DNA from 2 places in the Lactiplantibacillus plantarum genome. Region 2 is predicted to be linked to the other one. Evidence: a T-box and tRNA genes for the amino acid it is inferred to sense, from the RefSeq annotation. Region 2 holds a T-box; the other holds one or more tRNA genes.
The links. The T-box of region 2 lies ahead of tyrS (tyrosine--tRNA ligase). A T-box ahead of a tRNA ligase gene usually reads a tRNA of that ligase, here a tRNA-Tyr.
Positions count from the first base shown of each region.

Region 1: it has a tRNA-Tyr gene. The T-box ahead of tyrS (tyrosine--tRNA ligase) is inferred to sense a tRNA for this amino acid. The anticodon was not compared.

Region 1 is NZ_CP039121.1:2,745,979-2,753,872, reverse strand. Features, by position in the region: gene E5260_RS13010 (peptide MFS transporter) at 1-306, shown strand, start outside; gene E5260_RS13005 (metallophosphoesterase) at 361-1,203, shown strand; tRNA gene E5260_RS13000 (tRNA-Tyr) at 1,279-1,361, shown strand; tRNA gene E5260_RS12995 (tRNA-Gln) at 1,371-1,442, shown strand; gene E5260_RS12990 (hypothetical protein) at 1,783-2,220, shown strand; gene E5260_RS15545 (cupin domain-containing protein) at 2,608-2,925, shown strand; gene E5260_RS12980 (cupin domain-containing protein) at 2,956-3,291, shown strand; gene E5260_RS12975 (metallophosphoesterase) at 3,326-4,168, shown strand; gene E5260_RS12970 (SLC13 family permease) at 4,327-5,433, opposite strand; gene pnuC (nicotinamide riboside transporter PnuC) at 5,626-6,447, opposite strand; gene proC (pyrroline-5-carboxylate reductase) at 6,808-7,599, shown strand; gene nagA (N-acetylglucosamine-6-phosphate deacetylase) at 7,678-7,894, shown strand, end outside.
Region 2 is NZ_CP039121.1:788,989-796,882, reverse strand. Features, by position in the region: rRNA gene E5260_RS03525 (23S ribosomal RNA) at 1-1,714, opposite strand, end outside; rRNA gene E5260_RS03520 (16S ribosomal RNA) at 1,920-3,486, opposite strand; gene E5260_RS03515 (ECF transporter S component) at 4,076-4,591, opposite strand; gene tyrS (tyrosine--tRNA ligase) at 4,726-5,982, opposite strand; T-box leader at 6,036-6,230, opposite strand; gene E5260_RS03505 (hypothetical protein) at 6,407-7,072, opposite strand; gene E5260_RS03500 (GH25 family lysozyme) at 7,172-7,894, opposite strand, start outside.

The DNA of each region.
Region 1 (7,894 bases), 1.3 Mb from region 2:
AAGGTTAGTCCATGGTGGTTAGTTGCCAGTTGGGCAGTCGTTGAAATTGCTGAAATGTTGATTTCACCAATTGGTTTATCAGTTACCACCAAGCTTGCACCAAAGGCTTTTGCTTCTCAGATGATGAGTATGTGGTTCCTAACTGATTCGGTTGGTAGTGCGCTTAATGCACAGATTGTCCGTTTCTACTCGACGCAAACCGAAGTGCCATATTTTGCGATTACCGGGATTGTTAGTGTCGTTTTAGGGATTATCCTCTTTATGATGGTGCCAATGATTAAACGGTCGATGCAAGGCATTCGCTAAATTGAATATTTACTCGAAGATATGTTATCTTAGTGGTAGCATATCTTTTTTGTTTTGGAGGGGTTGACCATCGTACGAATTGCTTTCAGTAGTGATAATCATTTTGATGTTAATCGAGTGGATGCGACTGCGATGATGCGATCTCAGGCGACCTATCTTTTACAGAATGGTGTTCAGATTTATTTGATTGCTGGCGATCTTTTTAATGACTTTCAGCGTAGTCAGCAGTTTGTCGTCGATTTACAGGCCCTATTAGGCGCACAGACGCGTGTTTACTGGATTGCGGGTAATCATGACATGGTCCATGGCATTTCGTTTGACGAGCTTGAAACAGGGCATTTTGATGGCTACCTGCATAACCGGTATATCGATATTTCTGGTACAGATTGGCGCGTGATTGGACATAATGGGTGGTATGACTATCAGTATGCTGCCCAGGTCCCTGATACGACTGCGGCCGACTTCTTACACTGGAAGAATGCGTTTTGGATCGACCGGGCTATTAAACAGCCGATGAGCGATCAGGAGCGGACTGATTTAATGCTCAACCAAGTAAAAGCGCAGCTTAACTTGGCTGCTGTGGATCACAAGCAAGTTATTTTTATGACGCACTTTGTTCCCCGGATCGATTATTTGCGTTTTTCTGATGATAATCGGTTTTGGAATATGGCTAACGCGTTAATGGGAACGCCCCGGTTAGGACAACTGTTGGAGCAGTTTAACGTGGCGCACGTTTTATTTGGTCATTTGCACGTTCATCCGCAACCGCGGGTGTTTGGTCAGACCACCTATTATGACCAAGCAGTGGGCTATGGACTCAAGCGTATCAATGAATGGCAAGCCAATAATTTTATGGCGGAGTGGTATCAAGATACGCAAATTCTGGATTTGAAATAAAAACTGAAAAAACTTTGAAAAAAGTCTTGATTTTTTATTCAAAATTATGTATTCTAATATAGTTGAATGATTTACGGAGGGGTAGCGAAGTCTGGCTAAACGCGGCGGACTGTAAATCCGCTCCTTCGGGTTCGGTGGTTCGAATCCACTCCCCTCCATTTCATTATTGGGCTATAGCCAAGTGGTAAGGCAACGGGTTTTGATCCCGTGATGCGCTGGTTCGAACCCAGCTAGCCCAATTGTTACGCCTTTCGTCGTTAATCAGGTCTTAGGATCTTGATGTAACGACTTTTTTATTGGCTTAAATTTATCTTAATATTGGCGGTAGTGCCACTTCGTGAAGAATGCGTAACGGATTCTTCACGAAGTGGATTTTTTTGTCTCGGTCTGTTTATTTGCCATCATCAATAATAATGTGATATGTTTTAGTATTCTATTTGGGGCACGATCCAGATGGGATAGGAGGTCTGGTCAATGAATTTATTTATTCCGTAAGTACACGGAAGAGGTTAATGGCTGGCATTGTTAATTTTAAAAATACGTACTAGTTAACGCGTCATGACGGCCATCACAATTATTATGAGTCGTTCTTATAAAAGCACACCAATTTTTAAAGCACATATGGGTTATGGAAAGAAGCGCGCTAACCGTGCTGTTCGAAATCGTATGAATCGTGGTGAATTTGATGTTTTGCCGGCTAATTCGCATGCCTGGTATAAACGATGTTATGAGCAGTATGATGTTGTCGATTATTGCTCCAGAGAGACTTATTCGCAAGTTCAACTTGAGCTGGAGACGATGCGATTAGAGATTACTCGTAACGGTGGGATTATTCGAAGAATCCCACAACATCTGGTTGTTACGTATACTTTTGATCCGGTGATATCTGATATTGTGCACATGCAGCGAACGGAAGAACTAATTCCTGCGCAAGATGTCCAAATGTTTGTAGGTACTTTTGAACAGTGGTGTCGGGAGCGTCGCAACTGCTGGGCCAAGGCTTATTATCGAAAATAAGTCGTATTGGAACTTGATCTATGAGATTTGGTTGAAGAGGCTACGTATGCGTACCCTTGGTTGTCCCACTACCAGCCCTAACTAGTTGACTGAATAAATCAAATTTTCCACAGAACTGTTATCAAATGCAGTAACGGCAGGCTGTCCAGCGTCGCAATAATGCTTGGGCAGCTTTTTTGCATGGCCCATATCTGGATTCAAAGGCATTTACCTGCCAGAGATGACGTGGTTATTAAGTATATGACTAGCAGTCAGTTATTCAGAATTATAAGATGTTTATTCAATCGAACCTCGAAAATTGAGTTTGTTAGCGTTAAGCTTAATTTAAGAAATCATACCATCATGAATAACGTAAGCGACCATGATGATGACCAAGGAGGATTTGAAATGGCGGTAACTAAAATTGATTTAAAAACCACGATGACTTACCGGGAGCATGCAATTACTAGTAAATCATTTGCTCGAAAATTAGGGATTGAACTGCCGTTTGCGATGTACGCAATGGCGGCGGGTGAAAGTATTAGTGCTGAACAATCCACGCTGACCCGCTTATTTGAGGTTGTTGATGGTACTTTGACCGTCCGTTTGGCGACGGAGACCGACCAAGAAGTGCATGCGGGCGAGATGTTAGTGGTGCCAGCTCATACGGTCCATACGTTGGTCGCTGAGCAGCCGTGCCAGTTTATTCAATTAGAAACGAAATAGGCCTTAATAGCGAGATGCGGAGGAATTCAAATGAGTTTAATTAACAAAATTGATCATGCTAAGGTCCTCAATTTAACTGAACAAATTCCACTGGATGATGATCAAGTTAATAGCCGGACACTGGTTCAACGGGATGATTTAAGTATGACGCTATTTTCAGTCGCAACCGACCAAGAGATTGGCGGCCATTCTGCCCAGGGCGATGCGATGGTCAATATTTTAAGTGGAGAAGCGGAAATTACGATTGAAGGCACCATTTATCATTTAACTGCGGGACAATCGATCGTGATTCCTAAGGATGCCCGGCACGCGTTATATGCCGTTCAAGGATTTCAGATGTTATTGGTGGTCGTTAAACCCGACTAATGCACGTGGTTATTGATGAGACGGAGGGAGTAATATGCCGCTGTATACGTTTATTGGTGATATTCATAGTGCCGCGGATGATCTGGCAGTTTTATTAGCCGATCCTGAAGTTACCGCGACGCGCTTGATTTTCTTGGGCGATTATATTGATGGTACGGCGGCACGCTATTTTGGTCATGCCACCGAGTCAGCTCCGTTGGCGCCGCTAAAAGTACTGACGATGGTTAGAAAACGGGTACGGGAATACGGCGATGTGGCTTTACTTGGCAATCATGATGAATTTTGGCTACGGACAGCTCATGGTGATGACAATGCCACCGCAACTTGGGTGTTGAACGGTGGTCACCGGACCTGGCGCAAATTAGGGATTTACTCCTCCAATCCCAATCATGTTCGGCGGGCATTAAATGGTGCGCGATTAAAGCCGGATACTGATTTCTTAGCACATTTGCCGCTGATGTGGCAACATGGTCGGTTACTGGCTATGCACGCGGGTGTTAACTGGCAATACCCATTAACACAACAAACAACGACTGACCTACTGTGGATTCGGGATGACTATTATGATGACTTCACGACTGGCAGTCACTGTTGGCATCGGAACTTATTCAATAAAGTCATCATTACTGGTCATACGCCGGTGCAGACCTTGACTGGTTCACACACTGGTTATTTAAAGATGCAGGCAGATGCGCAAGACGTTCCACGATATCTAATTGATGCAGGCAGTCGTTCAGGCCTGTTTGATGGTGGAATTTGTGCGTTAACGCTGACGGTCGATGGTGAATTTGTCAGGGCGAAACGCGTGATCAAGGGTCACCGCTACGATGGTCAGCAAATCGTCACTCCGGCCATGTTGGTGGATCAGGCGCACTAAGTATCACTAAACATCTCAGAGATAGAACGTAAAAGGAGCAGGCTCACATGATATTGAGACTGCTCCTTTTATGATGTCACGCTAGTTACTGGTTTTCGCACTATTTCAAGTTGATTGGTTTGCAAGTTCTCACTGAATCGTTACTCAGCGTAACTGAATTATAGGTGTAAATAGAACCAGCCACCAAGGCCTAAAATGAACAGGCCAAGTCCATTGAGGGCCGTAAACACGATCAAAAAATGGTGGAGTGGTTGTTCATCATTGAAGGGCAACAATTGTTTTAAGGCAAGCAGATTTGCTAGTGAGGCCACCAATGACCCCAGACCGCCGATGTTGACGCCTAAAAATAGCGCTGATAAATGGGGCGTGAAATTCGCTAGTAAGATGGCGGCTGGAACATTGCTGATGACTTGGCTAGTAATTAGTCCAGTAATATAGACACTGGGGGCTGTCTGAGTTAATTGGTTGAGCCAATGCGTTATTGCGGGATTATGACTGATGGCGCTAACGAAGATGAAGAAGCAGATAAAGGTTAAGAGTAGTGCGTAATCAACGTACTGAAAGACGCGTCGGTTAATCATGAGGCCTACGACAATCGTTCCGATAATAACTAGTGAAATGGGCACCAAATTAAAAATGCCAAGCATAATGAAACTGAGCAGGCCGCCCGCAAGCCCGATTTGACTGCGAGAAATGGGCGTAGATTTGGTTGGTGTTACAGTTAGCGGCAACCGAGGTAACCGCCGGCTTAAGGCAACTAATAAAGCTAGACTAGCAAGCATTAACGGAGTCGACAATTTAAAAAACGTGAATAGATTAACGTGATAGAACGTGACCAAAAATAAATTTTGGGGATTGCCAATGGGCGTAAACGCGCTACCAAGATTGGCTGCCATGATAATTAAAGTCGTTGGGTAGGCAATGGCCAGGTGCTGCCGCCGGGCGAGTGTGAGAAAGATTGGAATTAACGTTAGGATCGCAACGTCGTTAGTTAAAATCATTGAGCCACCAAAGGCCAGTAAGATGAATAATTGACACATTTGACGGGTATCGTGTGATTTAACTAAGAGCCAGTCCCTTAAAGTATCAAGCAAATGCATCGCGCGAAGTAATTGAACACTGATCATGAGTGCAAATAAGGTGCCAATCGTAGCCCAATTAATTGCCGTCAGTTGGGGTGTCCCGATGAACAAACTTAAACCAGCACAAATTAATGCAATAATAAAGATTTTATCGTGAAGTGTGCGACGAACGACTGTCACCATGGTAAACGTCCCCCTCAATAGTCAGTTAATTAGTTCTAACTTAAACAAACTCGTCGCTAAATGTAAACTGATAGACATTTTTCAGATAAGGATGTAGCCACCCGAACGGTAACCCAAATAAAAAATCGCTTCAAAGTTATGTGTTTAACTTTGAAGCGATTAGTGCTTGGTTTTGATTGCCAGTTAGCTTGCTTAATGTGTATCTAGTTTATCTTGCTGAGTGTTTTGACCGAAGAACCACAAGTAGGCACCATATAACGCGTTAGCGAGCATCACTAGTTGCAATGCTAACATTGAGGCGGCTGCAGGACTGAAGCCTTTTAATTGGTTGAACCAGATAATAACGTTAATCACGTCGAGTGTGATCCACGCAACCCATTGGGAACGATAACCGTTGACCATGAGGACACTACCGACAATCCCAAGTGGTAACAGGGTCGCGTCCAGGTAGATTTGGTTACCGTTAAGTTGTTTACTAAAGTGTAAGACAATGGCGTAGACGAGTACGGCTAACGCGAACCAGGCACAACCGGCTAATTTGCTCAATTTACGACCAGTCAGTTCGCTGGCATCGGGTTGCGCTGCCATTTTACGATGCCAGACGGTGATGCCGACAAATTGCATGATAAGGTAAAATGATTGCGACGCAATGTCACCAATCAGCCGATTGGTGATGGCCGTAGTAAGCCAAGCCGCACAGGCAATAATGCCCCAACTATAGTTCGTCAGTCGCCCTTGATCAACCAGAATTAAGTTAATCACGACCGTAATCCCGGTCAATAGGCCAATCCAGCCATGTAGGCTGTAATCGCGACCCAGAATAAAACCAATGATGGTTACGATTAGCATCGTGCTCATCATCAACTTAGTGGTGCGGCGAAGCGTCTTTAATTCATTAAGTCCCCGTTGCCAGCTGAAGACGGCGCGCATGGCCGTGGGCAGACTAGTGATGTCTTGCTGGCATTGTTGCAGCAGGGTTGATAAGGTGAGTCGGAAATGGTTGTTCTGGTTCATAGTGAAACACTCCTTAGTTGTTTTTAGACAGCCGTGTTCGGAAGCAACGCTGTGTTTGATTGCTGTTTACATTAGCTTGTTCAAGCAGACCTGTCAACGAGCTTCGCACATATTGAAGGCCGATTATTAATAGATTAATCAATTGGTTTCAGTATTGATAAGCAATCACCTTAATAGAGTGGCTCGTGATATTTATTTGTTGATAGTGAAAGTTGAGCTGAAAGAAGTGATTAATTACCCACAGTTTCACAAATATTGGTATAGTAGAAGAGTAAGCGGGAATGTCTGTTTAATCCTGCCTAGCCGTTAATCGGTTAGTGGTTAATGATATAAATTATAAGTCAGAGGAGCGTTTTACGGATGAAAATCGGATTCATTGGTGCCGGTAACATGGGCCGCGCGATTATTGATGGGTGGTTAAAACAACAAGCGGTCGTCCCAGCAGATATTTATATTCACAGTGCCCATGCTGCGAGTTATCAACCTTATGCGCAAAAAAATGGGCTACAGGCCTGTGACACTAATTTGGCCGTGGCACAAGCTGCTGACGTTATCGTTTTGGCAGTTAAGCCGAACATTGCGTTGGCCGCATTAAAAGAAGTTCAAGCAGCTTTAACGGGCAAGTGGGTTATTACAATGGTATCAGGATTGAGTTTGGCCGATTATGCCACGGTTGTCCCTGATCTCCCCGTTCTGAGAATCATGCCGAATGTGAACGTGGCGATTGGTGCCGGGATGACGGCGTTGGTTGGTAATGATGCCTTAACACCAGAGCAATATGCGGCTGGGCAACAATTATTCGATGCGATTGGTGCCACGAGTGCCATCGCTGAGAAAGATTTTCCAACTTTTTCAGCCTTAGCAGGTAGTTCGCCGGCCTACATCTATTTCTTTATTGACGCGATGGCCCGCGCAGGCGTCAAGCACGGTTTGAGCAAGGATGCAGCGACTAAGATTGCGGCGCAGGCCACGCTGGGCAGTGCGCAGAATGTTTTAGCTTCTGATAAAATTCCGTTTGACCTGATCGATCAAGTTTCTTCACCTGGTGGCACGACGGTTGCTGGATTACTGGCCATGGAAGAGGCCGGCTTTATGACCGCAGTGGTGAAGGGAATTGATGCGACGATTGCGAAGGAACTTGGCGAATCTTAAATTACTTGGTGCTGGTGGTTGCAAGTTTGGTCTATACCGATTATAATTAAACCAGATAAATCCAAGGAGGAATTGTTCATGAGCAAAGTGTTAAAACATGCCATCATTTATACTGGTCTAGAAAAGATCGATGACGGCTACATTCGTTTCGGTAAGGAAATTGAAGCGGTTGGTCCAATGGATGACTACGTGGCCCAACCCGATGATGATATCGAATTTGTGAGTGGCAAAACGATTGTACCGGGCTTCATTGATGTTCATAGCCATGGTGGTTATAGTTTTGATTCAATGGACG
Region 2 (7,894 bases):
CTTAACGAGAGTTCACTCGCTCACCTTAGGATTCTCTCCTCGACTACCTGTGTCGGTTTGCGGTACGGGTAGTTAAGTACTCACTAGAAGCTTTTCTCGGCAGTGTGACATCAGACGCTTCGCTACTAAATTTCGCTCCCCATCACAGCTTGTCCTTAAAGTGAAAAGCATTTGACTCTTCACCAGACTTACTGCTTGGACATTCTAATCCAACAGAATGCACATCTTAGCCTCCTGCGTCCCTCCATTGCTCAAACGCACTTAACTAGTACAGGAATCTCAACCTGTTATCCATCGTCTACGCCTCTCGGCCTCGACTTAGGTCCCGACTAACCCTGGGAGGACGAGCCTTCCCCAGGAAACCTTAGTCATTCGGTGGATAGGATTCTCACCTATCTTTCGCTACTCATACCGGCATTCTCACTTCTAAGCGCTCCACAAGTCCTCACGATCTTGCTTCACCGCCCTTAGAACGCTCTCCTATCACGCGACCTAATGGTCGCATCCATGGTTTCGGTAGTATGCTTAGCCCCGGTACATTTTCGGCGCAGGATCACTCGACTAGTGAGCTATTACGCACTCTTTAAATGGTGGCTGCTTCTGAGCCAACATCCTAGTTGTCTATGCAACTCCACATCCTTTTCCACTTAGCATACATTTAGGGACCTTAACTGATGGTCTGGGCTGTTCCCCTTTCGACGGTGGATCTTATCACTCATCGTCTGACTCCCGGATATGAATCAATGGCATTCGGAGTTTATCTGAATTCAGTAACCCAAGACGGGCCCCTAGTCCAAATAGTGCTCTACCTCCATGATCCTAATTCCGAGGCTAGCCCTAAAGCTATTTCGGAGAGAACCAGCTATCTCCAAGTTCGTTTGGAATTTCACCGCTATCCACACCTCATCCCAGCAATTTTCAACTTACACGGGTTCGGTCCTCCAGTGCGTTTTACCGCACCTTCAACCTGGACATGGATAGGTCACCTGGTTTCGGGTCTATAACCTCGTACTCAAAACGCCCATTTCAGACTCGCTTTCGCTACGGCTCCGACTTTTTAGTCTTAACCTTGCACGGGATCATAACTCGCCGGTTCATTCTACAAAAGGCACGCCATCACGCATTAACGCGCTCTGACTTATTGTAGGCACATGGTTTCAGGAACTATTTCACTCCCCTCCCGGGGTGCTTTTCACCTTTCCCTCACGGTACTGGTTCACTATCGGTCACTAGGTAGTATTTAGCCTTGGGAGATGGTCCTCCCGGATTCCGACGGAATTTCACGTGTTCCGCCGTACTCAGGATCCTGAACTGAGAGAATTTGATTTAATCTACTGGGCTATCACCATCTATGGCGGATTTTCCCAAATCCTTCGACTATCAAGTTCTTTGGTAACTCAAATGTTCAGTCCTACAACCCCAAAGTGCAAGCACTTTGGTTTGGGCTGTTCCCCGTTCGCTCGCCGCTACTTAGGGAATCGAAATTTCTTTATATTCCTGCTGCTAATGAGATGTTTCAGTTCACAGCGTTTACCTCCAACTAGACTATGAATTCATCTAGTGGTAACAGTTGATTAAAACTGCTGGGTTGCCCCATTCGGAAATCTCCGGATCATAGCTTACGTACAGCTCCCCGAAGCATATCGGTGTTAGTCCCGTCCTTCATCGGCTCCTAGTGCCAAGGCATTCACCATGCGCCCTTGTTAACTTAACCTCATTTACCTAACGGTAAATGCGATTAATGAGTTTAGCGATAATTAAACTTCAATAAAAAACTCAAAAAACGCGGTGTTCTCGGTTTCATTATGAAAAAATATATTTGATATTATCTAGTTTTCAAAGAACAAGTTTTGAGAGTTAAATCTCTCAAAACTAAACAAAGTTTCGAAGAATGTGTAGGTTTCCGTAATATTCCTTAGAAAGGAGGTGATCCAGCCGCAGGTTCTCCTACGGCTACCTTGTTACGACTTCACCCTAATCATCTGTCCCACCTTAGGCGGCTGGTTCCTAAAAGGTTACCCCACCGACTTTGGGTGTTACAAACTCTCATGGTGTGACGGGCGGTGTGTACAAGGCCCGGGAACGTATTCACCGCGGCATGCTGATCCGCGATTACTAGCGATTCCGACTTCATGTAGGCGAGTTGCAGCCTACAATCCGAACTGAGAATGGCTTTAAGAGATTAGCTTACTCTCGCGAGTTCGCAACTCGTTGTACCATCCATTGTAGCACGTGTGTAGCCCAGGTCATAAGGGGCATGATGATTTGACGTCATCCCCACCTTCCTCCGGTTTGTCACCGGCAGTCTCACCAGAGTGCCCAACTTAATGCTGGCAACTGATAATAAGGGTTGCGCTCGTTGCGGGACTTAACCCAACATCTCACGACACGAGCTGACGACAACCATGCACCACCTGTATCCATGTCCCCGAAGGGAACGTCTAATCTCTTAGATTTGCATAGTATGTCAAGACCTGGTAAGGTTCTTCGCGTAGCTTCGAATTAAACCACATGCTCCACCGCTTGTGCGGGCCCCCGTCAATTCCTTTGAGTTTCAGCCTTGCGGCCGTACTCCCCAGGCGGAATGCTTAATGCGTTAGCTGCAGCACTGAAGGGCGGAAACCCTCCAACACTTAGCATTCATCGTTTACGGTATGGACTACCAGGGTATCTAATCCTGTTTGCTACCCATACTTTCGAGCCTCAGCGTCAGTTACAGACCAGACAGCCGCCTTCGCCACTGGTGTTCTTCCATATATCTACGCATTTCACCGCTACACATGGAGTTCCACTGTCCTCTTCTGCACTCAAGTTTCCCAGTTTCCGATGCACTTCTTCGGTTGAGCCGAAGGCTTTCACATCAGACTTAAAAAACCGCCTGCGCTCGCTTTACGCCCAATAAATCCGGACAACGCTTGCCACCTACGTATTACCGCGGCTGCTGGCACGTAGTTAGCCGTGGCTTTCTGGTTAAATACCGTCAATACCTGAACAGTTACTCTCAGATATGTTCTTCTTTAACAACAGAGTTTTACGAGCCGAAACCCTTCTTCACTCACGCGGCGTTGCTCCATCAGACTTTCGTCCATTGTGGAAGATTCCCTACTGCTGCCTCCCGTAGGAGTTTGGGCCGTGTCTCAGTCCCAATGTGGCCGATTACCCTCTCAGGTCGGCTACGTATCATTGCCATGGTGAGCCGTTACCCCACCATCTAGCTAATACGCCGCGGGACCATCCAAAAGTGATAGCCGAAGCCATCTTTCAAGCTCGGACCATGCGGTCCAAGTTGTTATGCGGTATTAGCATCTGTTTCCAGGTGTTATCCCCCGCTTCTGGGCAGGTTTCCCACGTGTTACTCACCAGTTCGCCACTCACTCAAATGTAAATCATGATGCAAGCACCAATCAATACCAGAGTTCGTTCGACTTGCATGTATTAGGCACGCCGCCAGCGTTCGTCCTGAGCCAGGATCAAACTCTCAAATTAATGATGAGTTCTAAAAAGCTCATTTAATGTTGTACTAAAATTTATTTGCTAGCGAATTGACTTCGCAAATGTTTTGCTCTTGATTCAAAATCAAGAGACCCTACACATTTGATTCGTCGAAACTTTGTTCAGTTTTCAAAGATCTAATTCCGTGTGTTAATCGCTTAACACAACTTAATCATCATAACATCTTAATCAATATCTTGTCAACAACTTTTTTTTTAAGAAGTAACTTGATTAATTTGTCATAGTTGCCGTTGCGACAACAGAAACTATCTTACCAATTACTGAAGAAATTGTCAACAACTAATTTCAATAATTATTTGGTGGTGAGATGCATCTGCCGTAGCAGCAACGTTTACTAATAAGCCAGTTATGAAACTGTCAACAATTAATCCAATGTTTTTTCACTTTTATGAAAAGAACGGCACAAAACTGTCGTCAATTACACAATTACTACATTATATGTCATCGATTAACATCATTGTGAGATGGCACTATGTTTTCCAATTTAAGGATTCCCTTTAGACAGCAAAAAAGCGCCCGTAAAAGCACGACGAACGCTTATCTTAAGCCAGCACATCTAATTTTAAAAATTCAAATGACGTTTAACGATTGGTCGAATTCCCGCAACAATTGGGAATGCCAAGATACCACCAACCACAGCTTGAACTAAATTAGTCGGTACACCAACCAATCCAGTTGCCATCGTATACAACAGCGAATCTGACAAAAAGTATCCGACCACCATCACCACTACCGCAGTAATTATCGCTGCAATCTGTCGACCATGTGATTTGCTAGCACCAAGATATCCTGCTATTCCGCCCTCTAAACCATGAACGAGTAGTGAGAAAAACATATACTGTGGATACCCTAGCAATAAATCTAGTAATAGTCCGCTAGCACCGCCAACAATGACCCCACCACGCCAGCCAAAAATCAGTGCTGCAATAAAGATTCCCGCATCACATAAGTTAATATAACCGTGTGTCATCGGGATTGGGATATGGAAAAAGATAGAAATAACAACATTAAGTGCGATCAACATCCCCAGGATTGCAATCGTCCGTGTATTAAATTTAACCCCCACCAAAACTTTCATCTCCTCAATTGATTTTCATCTGGCAATGATCACACATTATTAATGTGACCTAAATAAATTTTACACCAGTTCTTACTTGTAATAATAATAAAAAGACTGGGCCACAACGGGTCCAGTCCACCTGCTAAATTAACTTACTTAACATGTGCCAAGAAGTAACGTTTCTTACCACGACGTACAATGACAAATTTACCATTAAAGGCTGCGGACGGATCAATCTCGGCCTCGACATCCGTCACCTTTTCACCATTGATTCGAATCGCACCGTTTTTAATATCTTCACGTGCTTGACGCCGAGAAGGTTCGAATTTCGTAGCATCAACCAGCCACAAGACAATGTTTTGCTTTTCAGCTGAGACGTCTGCTGATGGCACACCCTTGAAACCTTGTTCAATTTCGTCCGCCGTTAAACTTTGAACATCACCAGTAAACAACGCCTTAGTAATATTTTCAGCTTCAACTACCGCCTGCTTGCCATGAACAAATTCCGTGACTTCTTCAGCTAAGCGCCGTTGTGCTTCCCGTTTTTCAGGTGCAGTCTTCACCGTTTCGGCCAATCGATCGATTTCTTCATGACTTAAGAACGTGAAGTACTTGAGGTATTTGACGACGTCTCGATCATCCTGGTTGATCCAGAATTGATAGAATTCATACGGTGATGTCCGTTCAGGGTTTAACCATACGGCCCCACCAGCAGTCTTACCAAACTTAGTCCCATCCGCCTTCAACAATAATGGAATTGTTAATCCGTAAGCCTTAGCGTCATTGCCTTCTAAGCGGTGGATCAAATCGGTCCCCGCGGTGATATTGCCCCACTGATCAGCCCCACCAATCTGGAGTTGCACATGTTCAGCACGGTACAAGTGTAAGAAGTCAACTGATTGTAAGATTTGGTATGTGAATTCAGTGTATGAAATGCCCACTTCCAACCGGCTTGCAACAACTTCCTTGTTCAGCATCGTGTTCACACTGAACAACTTACCATAATCGCGTAAGAAATCTAGTAATGAAATTTTTGATAACCAATCGTAGTTATTCACAATCGAAAAGTTTTCGTCATGACCAAACAACTTGTACATCTGAGCACTTAAGCCATCCTGATTATGCTTCACTTGATCCATGGTCTGTAACTTACGTTCTGAGTTCTTACCAGATGGATCACCGATAGCACCCGTCCCACCACCAACTACAACGTAGGGATGATGACCAGCCAATTGGAATCGTTTGAGAATCATGAAAGGAATCAAATGCCCAATATGCATACTATCCCCGGTTGGATCAATCCCACAGTATAGTGAGACTGATTGGTTTTCGGTAAGTTCCTTTAACCCGGCCTCATCCGTTTGTTGGTTAATGGCACCACGCCATTTTAAATCATCGATAATGTTCATGTTAGTCCTCCTCGTTATTGTCGCTGGACAAAAAAACTCGCCCCTGTCATCAAAACAGGGACGAGTTTTCCGCGTTACCACCCAAGTTATCACCAAATGTGATCGCTCATTGATTAGTAACGGATATCATCCGGCCAATGGCAGTTCACGTTATGTAATTCATCTTTGACCACAGCTCGGTTCGCACCACCCACCGAGTCGCTAGACTGTTGGGTCAACGACTACTAATTAACGATCACTACTTTTTAATTATTACCTAACATCATAAGCACTCCACTGCCAAAAGTCAATCCTATTTTCGGTCAAAACATCGCATTAAACCCACTAATCTAACCATAGTGTCTGGCTTGTGAATGCGGTTGACGTCGACACAGTGATATAACCAGACTACTGGCACTCATTTATTGAGCTCCCAGGTAAAAACTTAATCTTTAGCATCCGCCGCAATTTTGACAACGGTATTGGCTTGCTGGCCTTGAACCTTAGCAACCTGTTTGCCATTTTGCCATTGAACTGAGTTTGCCTGTCCGTTTTGTGGGGTATCGTACACGGTAACGGCACCACTCGTGACATTTTTACTCGTCAAATCTTGCTTTTGAATCTGATTATTGACCTGATTAGCAAACTTGGTTGGATTACCAGCAACGTCCTGTGTATTGGCAATCGTTGTCACTGACCAACTACCCGTGTTCCAATGAACATACACTTTGCCCATCGTCCCTTGAACCGTTGCCGCTGTACCTGAATTAAGTGTCGTACGCTGACCCTGCGTATTCGCTAAGTAATCGACTTGGCTGCTGGCATCACTTTTCGTATTGTAGTTCGTCTGTTGATACGTCGCAGTCGTCGAACTAGTCCCAGCTTTGGCGTACTTCACCCGGTAGTTTCCCTTGGTCCCACTTGCACTGATGGCCTTGACTGTTTGATTGGTTGCCTTGACGGTCGTAGGCGCTGCCGTCTGACTAACCAAACTAACACTGTCTGAAGCCGCGTGTAATACATTCGTTACTGAAGGTACGGCAACAATTCCGACCACCAACATCCCAGTTGCAGTGGCGATTCCTAATTGAATTTTGCGCTTAAAGTTCATGAAAAATATCCTCCTAATTTCTACAACAAATGACCGATTTTACTTAACCATAATTACCTTTTCTACCATGATAATGAGAACTGAGCGACAGCCATGCAATCAGCTAAGTCCTCGCTTGTCCCGAGAAGTGTTATGTACGGGACGTATTTGTGTTCGTTGCCGACGTGGTGCACGACGAATCGTCGACCCTCGCCGCTGCACCGTTACTCGTAGTGCGCGGCGGCGGGATTGCCTGTTTTTCGTTACTCGCTGCCTCAGTGACGGTTGACGTCGCGTAAGTCGCTGCCGCGTTCGCCCTTTTGAACGAGTCACCGGTTTTGTTCGAATACTCTTACCGGGCCGCCGAAGTTTAGTTGCTTTGGACGTATTCAGTTTAAACTGTGTTCCTGTACGTCGCGTCGCTTTAAGTTTTATCACTTTGGGCTGAGTCGCTCGGCGTCGAATGGCGCGATGCTGAGTTATTTTGCCATGATGGCTGTTAACACTGATCGTTTGCAATGACCGCCGTTTGACGCGCGCCACGGTCTGCGAACGCGACTTATTGCTTACCACTTTCTGCTGCACCGGCCGAGTCTTCACAGCTGGCTGAACTGCTGGCCTCTTAATGGCGACAACTGCTTGGCCCGCCCGTCCATGCTGTTGATTGTGGGCCGGCATAGTCAAATGGCGATCGTGCACAACTTTCAGTCTTGGTTGAGCTTTAATCGCAACACCGGGTGTGCCACGGGTCGTCCCCAACCACCACGAAACGGGATGAACACTAGTAATGACCCGACTATTATCAACCGGTGCCGCTAGCCCAGCTAAATGATAGCGATTGGT